Regions from separate parts of the Lactobacillus amylovorus DSM 20531 genome, predicted to be linked through region 2. Evidence: predicted binding sites of a transcription regulator. Region 2 holds the regulator's gene; the other holds the start of a gene.
The links. Region 2 encodes LexA, which represses DNA repair genes until DNA is damaged. Its sites were predicted from a motif close to CNAACANNTGTTNG; they were not measured.

Region 1: recA (recombinase RecA) is a predicted target of LexA. The motif match lies at 1,516-1,529, and genes of this name have one in related genera.

Annotation. Positions count from the first base shown of each region.
Region 1 is NZ_CP017706.1:1,750,716-1,754,255, reverse strand. It holds gene rny (ribonuclease Y) at 1-237, opposite strand, end outside; gene recA (recombinase RecA) at 354-1,448, opposite strand; gene pgsA (CDP-diacylglycerol--glycerol-3-phosphate 3-phosphatidyltransferase) at 1,637-2,197, opposite strand; gene LA20531_RS09010 (helix-turn-helix domain-containing protein) at 2,220-3,335, opposite strand; gene ymfI (elongation factor P 5-aminopentanone reductase) at 3,403-3,540, opposite strand, start outside.
Region 2 is NZ_CP017706.1:268,919-272,458, forward strand. It holds gene LA20531_RS01290 (ABC transporter ATP-binding protein) at 1-880, opposite strand, end outside; gene LA20531_RS01295 (YneF family protein) at 964-1,182, opposite strand; gene LA20531_RS01300 (DUF896 domain-containing protein) at 1,248-1,511, opposite strand; gene lexA (transcriptional repressor LexA) at 1,663-2,289, shown strand; gene LA20531_RS01310 (SGNH/GDSL hydrolase family protein) at 2,308-3,111, opposite strand; gene LA20531_RS01315 (uracil-DNA glycosylase) at 3,111-3,540, opposite strand, start outside.

The sequences.
Region 1 (3,540 bases), 690 kb from region 2:
TTTCTTAGTATTTTCAGCACTTTGCTTAACAGCTTCTGCTGCTTGCTTTTGTGCGTTGACTTCTGCTTCAGCGGCAGCTACCTGTGCTTTAGCATCAGCCAAAATATGGTCTGCATCATTTTGCGCATTCTGGGCCTTTTGTTCCCAAGAATGCTTACGAATTGCATAACCAATACCTGTACCCACCAAAAGTGAAACAATGGCAGTTGCGACGGGAATCATAATTATTGTATTCATGATTACTATCGCCTTTTTTTAGAATTATTCACACAACTTTTATGATAAAGAACCTATGAGTCCATGTCAATCATGATAAAAAAACCTTGGAATAAATTCCAAGGTAAAGACTAATATTATTTAGTTTTTTCAGCATCTTTGGCATCAGATTCTTCTTGTTGTGCTTCTTCACGCTTTTCCTTGATCTTTTCAGGATTCTCGCGATCAGCAATTGACTTTTCGTCAATTCCATAAGCCTTACGAACCTGTTCTTGAATATCTTGATAAATATCTGGGTGATCTTCAAGATACTTCTTGGCATTCTCACGCCCTTGGCCAATTCGGTCATTCTTGTATGAGTACCATGAACCAGCCTTATCAATAATATCCTTGTCGGCAGCCATATCAAGCAATTCACCACTTTGTGAAATACCCTTGCCATACATGATATCAACTTCGGCAACCTTGAATGGTGGAGCAACCTTGTTCTTAACAACCTTAATCTTAACGCGGTTACCAAGAACATCACCTGATTGCTTAATTTGTTCTGCTCTTCTTACTTCAAGACGAATAGTTGAGTAGAACTTAAGTGCTCGACCACCTGGTGTGGTTTCAGGGTTACCAAACATGACACCAACTTTTTCACGGATCTGGTTAATAAATATCGCAATTGTCTTAGTCTTAGAAATGGTACCTGATAATTTACGCAAAGCTTGACTCATCAAACGAGCTTGCAAGCCGACGTGAGCATCCCCCATCTCACCTTCAATTTCGGCACGTGGTACTAAGGCAGCTACAGAGTCAACTACCACAATGTCAATCGCACCACTGGAAATCAAGGTATCGGCAATTTGCAAACCTTCTTCACCAGTATTAGGTTGTGAAAGAATCAATGAATCAATGTCCACGCCCAAAGCTTCTGCGTAAGCCGGATCCATTGCGTTTTCGGCATCGATATAAGCAGCTGTTCCGCCACGTTTTTGCACTTCAGCAACTGCATGAAGGGCTACAGTAGTCTTACCAGATGATTCTGGACCATAAATTTCGATAATTCTGCCACGAGGATAACCACCAACACCAATAGCGGCATCTAAGGCAAGTGAACCGGTTGGCACTGTTGAAATTTGCGTATCTGCTTTTTCACCCATACGCATAACGGCACCTTTTCCAAAGTTCTTTTCAATTTTCTTAAGAGCTGCGTCTAATGCAGCTTGCTTTTCATCTTTGGCCATTGCTACCTCCTAAATTTTCGTACTTAATAATTATACTTTGTTCAACAACCAATTTGCAAGCAAAATGCAAACGAATGTTCAAACCATTTTCCCTACACTTTTTATTACGCAAAAAAGGCTCATTTTTTTCTGAGAAAATAAAAAAAGAAGCAAAAACTTGCTTCTTTTAATCAATTATTAATAATCTATTACATTGAACCCTTGAATACGCCCCATGATTGGTGGAAGTAGTCGTAACCTGAGTAAATAGTAAAGATCAATGCTAAGTAAAGTAAGATAGTACCAATGTACCAGAAGTTACCAATCAACAAGAAAATGATTGAAAGCATTTGGCAAGTGGTCTTAATCTTACCTGGCATCTTAGCTGCCAAAACTTGGCCTTTGTTTTCTGCCAAGATTAAACGCAAACCAGTAACTGCTAATTCACGGCAAACGATAATTGCTACAACCCATGCTGGAGCAAGCTTTAAGTCAACTAAGTAAATAAATGCAGTCATAGTTAGCATCTTGTCTGCCAATGGGTCAGCAAACTTACCAAAGTTAGTAACCATGTTACGTGAACGAGCAATATGACCGTCAAACCAGTCGGTTGCTGAAGCAATTGCGAATACGATCGCAGCAATTACTCTACTCCAGTAAACGGTGTAACCTGCAGCTACCGTATGTGCATCCCCACCAAAAATTATAATTAACATAAATACTGGAATCAAAAAGATTCTAAATACAGTAAGTTTATTAGGTAAATTCATTATTCTTTACTTCTCCTAAGCCTTAATTACCATTGTTTCCGTTGTTGCCACCGCCGTTGTTACCACCAGCGTTACCTTGGGTAGTAGTTGATGATTGCGCAGCAGATGATTGTTGTGTTTGTCTGCTTTGTTCATTAGCTTGACTACTTTGAGTAGTTGATGATTGCGTACGGCTACTTTGAGTTTCAGTTCTGCTAGTAGTGGTTTTGCTACTTTGAGTTTGGCTGCTTTGAGTATTTGAACCACCGTTGTTAGTAGAATTGTTATCGTTTGTGTTGTTTGAATCGTTTTGGGTATTAGAATTATGTGAAGTTCTCTTAGCCTTACCAATCAACAAAGTAATGGTACGGTATGCATTGTTTGGTGCATAAGGAATCTTCTTGCCACCGATGGTAATTGAAGTACCATTGTCGTTACCTAAAGTTATTACTACTCGTTGTACATTAGATGGGAGAGCCACAGTATGCTTTTGCTTAGCGATTAAAGTTGATTGCCAAATAGTATTGCCGTCAGTAGATACGCTAGCAGAAATATTTTGAGTTGAGCCTGCACGAACAACTAAACGACGGTTATTCTTCAAACCAGTAACACGGTATTCGTTATCACTGATCTTCTTAACCCTAACTTGACTTACAGCCACCTTCTTAGCTGGCTTCTTTGATGAAGAAGATGATGATTTTTGTGATGAAACAGTTACACCACTATTATCTGCTTCATTTTGTTGACCACCAGATGATAAGCGTGCATATAAGACATATACAACCAAGATTACGATAATAACACCAAGGCCGATCGCAATCCGTGGCAAGTAATTCTTCCACAGATTCTTCTTATTATCAGTAGTCTCACGTACTTCTTCACTCTTATTGTCAATCGAGTTTTCTACGTATTCATCCGGCTTGGATTCAGGAATATCTTCATGATAGTCGCTAAGAAGTTCCTTACCATCTAAGCCAACAACTTGAGCATATTGTCTAATAAATGCTCTAACGTAAAAATCACCTGGAAGCTTATCAAATTCATTGTTTTCAATTGCTTCAAGATATCTGCTTTGAATCTTAGTTGCCTTTTCGATATCTTGAATTGAAAGTCCTTTAGCCTCTCTGGCGCTCTTTAATTTATCTCCGATGTCTGCCATATTTACCTCTTCAAAATTAAGTTTAACAAATTGAGTATACCATAAAAATTCACTTGCAACGTCTTAGTTATAAAAGCCAGCCGCCAGTTACATAAATAGTTTGCCCTGTTAAGTAGCCGCTACGCTTATTTAACAAAGTCGTTACCCAATATGAAATATCATTTGCTTTAGCCCAACGTCCCATAGGAATCTCATCTTGTACTTC
Region 2 (3,540 bases):
TCGCAAACATCGGCCAAACCATGTTGGCAATATAGGCAATAAAGGAAACGAGCTGACCAATCGATAGCACTTTATTTGTAACTAAAAGTCCACCATAAATAATGGTAATTACATAGGTTGCACCAATAACTACCGTACCCAATGGATCAAACAAGGAGTCCCAAACAAACACTTTTTTATTGATGTTAATAGTATCATCAACCATCTTGTCAAAAGCTTGGGTATCTTCTTTTCCTTGACCAAAAGTTTTAAGTACCTTAATGCCTGAAACTGATTCTTGAGTCTTATTATTCAAGCGAGAAAAGGCCGCCTGTGACTTATCAAAAGCATCGTGTAAACGACCCCCAAGTTTCCAAGCACCTAATGCTAAAAATGGCAGTGGCAATAAGGCAACGATGGTTAGTCGCCAATCAACGAAAATGATCATGGCAATCATTGTTGATAAGCCCATTACAAGTGAGTCAACCAAGGTTAAAACACCATCACCGGCTACGTTTTGAATTGCAGTCACATCGTTAGTTGCATGGGCCATCAAGTCACCGGTTCGGTGGCGCTGATAAAATGTTCTGTCCATGATCATAAAGTGGTCGAACAGTTTAGAACGCATTTGTCGTTCTAGTTCTGCGGCCCCGCCCCAAATTTGCTTACGCCAAAAGTAGCGCAAAATATATAAAACAAAGGCGGCAGCCAAAACAGCTAGAATCAACATCCCATATTGCCCCCATGAGATGTGACCTTGATCCAGCTGATCCGCCATCAGTCCTAATACTCTTGGCGGAATTAAGTTGGCTAAAGAGGTTAAAGCAAGAAAAGTAATTCCGATAATATAACGTTTCCTTTCTTGTTTAAAAAACCAACCCAGTTTTTTAAATATGTTCATTTACTCACTCCATTCTTTAAAAAGAGCACCAAAAAAGACGAAGGAATAATCCTTCGCCTCAACATCACAAAATAATCTAATAATTACTTTTGTTGATGCTTCATCATGTTCATTACTTGATGAACCTTCTTGTTAGAAGGCTTTTGTCCCATTTGAGACATCATAGCAACGATCATATCTTCACTAATAGGAGGATTTTCCTTAAAGTATTTCTTCATGTATGCTCTTGCACCATAAAAACCTGCTGTTGCACCAACTAAAAGTGCAATAATAATCAAAAATATTGCTAAACCTAAATTCATATTATATCCTCCATCTAACTAACAATAATATCTTACATAATTTTTCACTTTTTTAAAAGGCTTAATTAATCTTTTCTAAGACCTTTTCTTCTTTGAGCACGTTTTGCTCTTTCTGAGGTTACTTCTTTACCGTTTTTATCGATAATTACCATATCTTCAACGTCTTGCTTAAAGGCTGCTCTAAAGTTGGCAATAAACTTCTCATGAAGTTCCTTACGTTCAGCTTCTTCTTCAGGAGTTAGACCTTCCTTTACCTTCTTGTGGTAAAGTTCGTTAATACGGTCAGTTACCTTTTTTTCTTCTTCTTTGCTCATAATATCCTTATTCATAATATCCACCTCACATAACATTCCTAGTCTACCGTATTTTTCTCTCAAAAAAAAGCACTTTTCAAAGAACGCCTGTTTGAGATTGCTAGGCTTTTCTGTTAAAATTAATTTTAACGAATAAAATAATAGTTTTCATAAACGGAGAAAAAATATGCCTAAAAAGAATAGTGAAACTAAACAATTAGAAATTTTACGCTATATTTATGACACTGTCGAACATCGCGGCTTCCCACCTACAGTGCGTGAGATTTGTACCGCAGTTAATCTATCTTCAACTTCAACTGTCCACGGACATTTAGCTCGTCTTGAGCGCAAAGGCTTATTAATTAAGGACGCTACTAAGCCACGTGCCTTGGAAATTACCCCTGAAGGTAAAGATGCCCTTGGCATTAAGCCAAAGGAAATTCCAGTTGTCGGCGTGGTTACCGCAGGTCAACCAATCCTTGCAGTACAAGACATTGATGAATACTTCCCACTTCCACCAGATTTGGAAAATGATGCTGGTGAACTCTTCATGCTTAAGGTTCACGGTGAAAGTATGATCAACGCTGGTATTCTTAATGGCGATAGCGTCATTGTCAGAAAACAAAATTCAGCTAACAACGGTGAAATTGTTGTTGCTATGACCGAAGAAAATGAAGCCACAGTTAAGCGTTTCTACGAGGAAAACGGTCATTACCGCCTCCAACCTGAAAATGATACTATGGATCCAATCATTTTGCCAAAGGTAAGCATTTTGGGTAAGGTTGTTAGCCTTTACCGTAACAATATTGATTAATAATATTCACGAAATAAGCTAAATTAAATTTAGCTTATTTTTTAGCAAAAGATTGTTTAGCTGCTCTTCAAATAAAGGCATCCATTTCTCTAAATAGCCAGCACGCGTTGGATGGATTTCATCAGCCATATAAAGTGAATCTTGCTTTTTAAATTCGGAATTATGATAAAGATCCAGTACTTGAACTCCCCATTTTTTAGCAAGTTCAAGCGTACTATCTACCATTTGTTCATACAAATTACTTTCAAAGTATGGATTGGTATAAATCAAAATAGGACAATCCCACTTTTTGTGTGCTTCATTGATGATATACTCAATTGCGCCAATAATGGTTTGCGTATCAAAAGTATCATCTGAACTGATTTTACCCAGTTTTTGATTGGTATTGGCATCATTAGTTGACAGTTGCAAGACAAGCATATCTGGCCTATCTTCTGTAAGCTCTTCCTTAAAACGGGCAACGTATGAGTCACCATGATAGCTTGTATCTTGATCTACCAAAGTCGTGCCATTTTCAGCATCTTTAATAGCGTCGATTCCGTCTTTCCTCCATAAATAATCTACGAATGATTCACCTAAGGCACCAAAGCCAAAAGTAACTGATGAACCTAAGAACAAAATCTTCTTATGACGCAATGGACTTTCAATCGTTTTAACACTATTCAAACTATACTTGCGGCTGTTGCCAGGCAAATATGCAAGTTCAGTATATTTACGTTGATTTAGAGGATGCTCATCCAAATCCATTCTCAACTCATTTAAGGCAACATCAGATAAATCATTATTTTGTCTAATAGGTATTAAAAAAGTTTCGTTACTCATTATTTTTCCTTTTCTAGATAAGGCTTAATTATATTCCAATCTTTAATAATATTATCACTTAGTTTGCGATTGTAAAAAACAGCAGCTGGATGATATTCAGGAAAGATCGTGTATTTTTGTTTTGACCAAACATAACCATCTTTTTGTGGATTGAGCCGTAAAATTGGCGTATTTTCAATTACTTTGCCATGTTCTTTCGATATTTTATGTCCTGGACCAAGCAAACGTTCCAATCCGGTATTGCCTAAAGCGACTATTAATTTAGTTTGCGCATAATCTATTTCATAGTCTAAAAAAGGTGCATGGGCTAAAACTTCCTTTTTGGTTGGCTTGCGATTGGGATACTTAGTAACTTCCTTATTCTCACGTTTACTAAAGACCTTTTTAATTGCATATGGTCTGCTTCTGACTGCACTAGTTATGTAGACA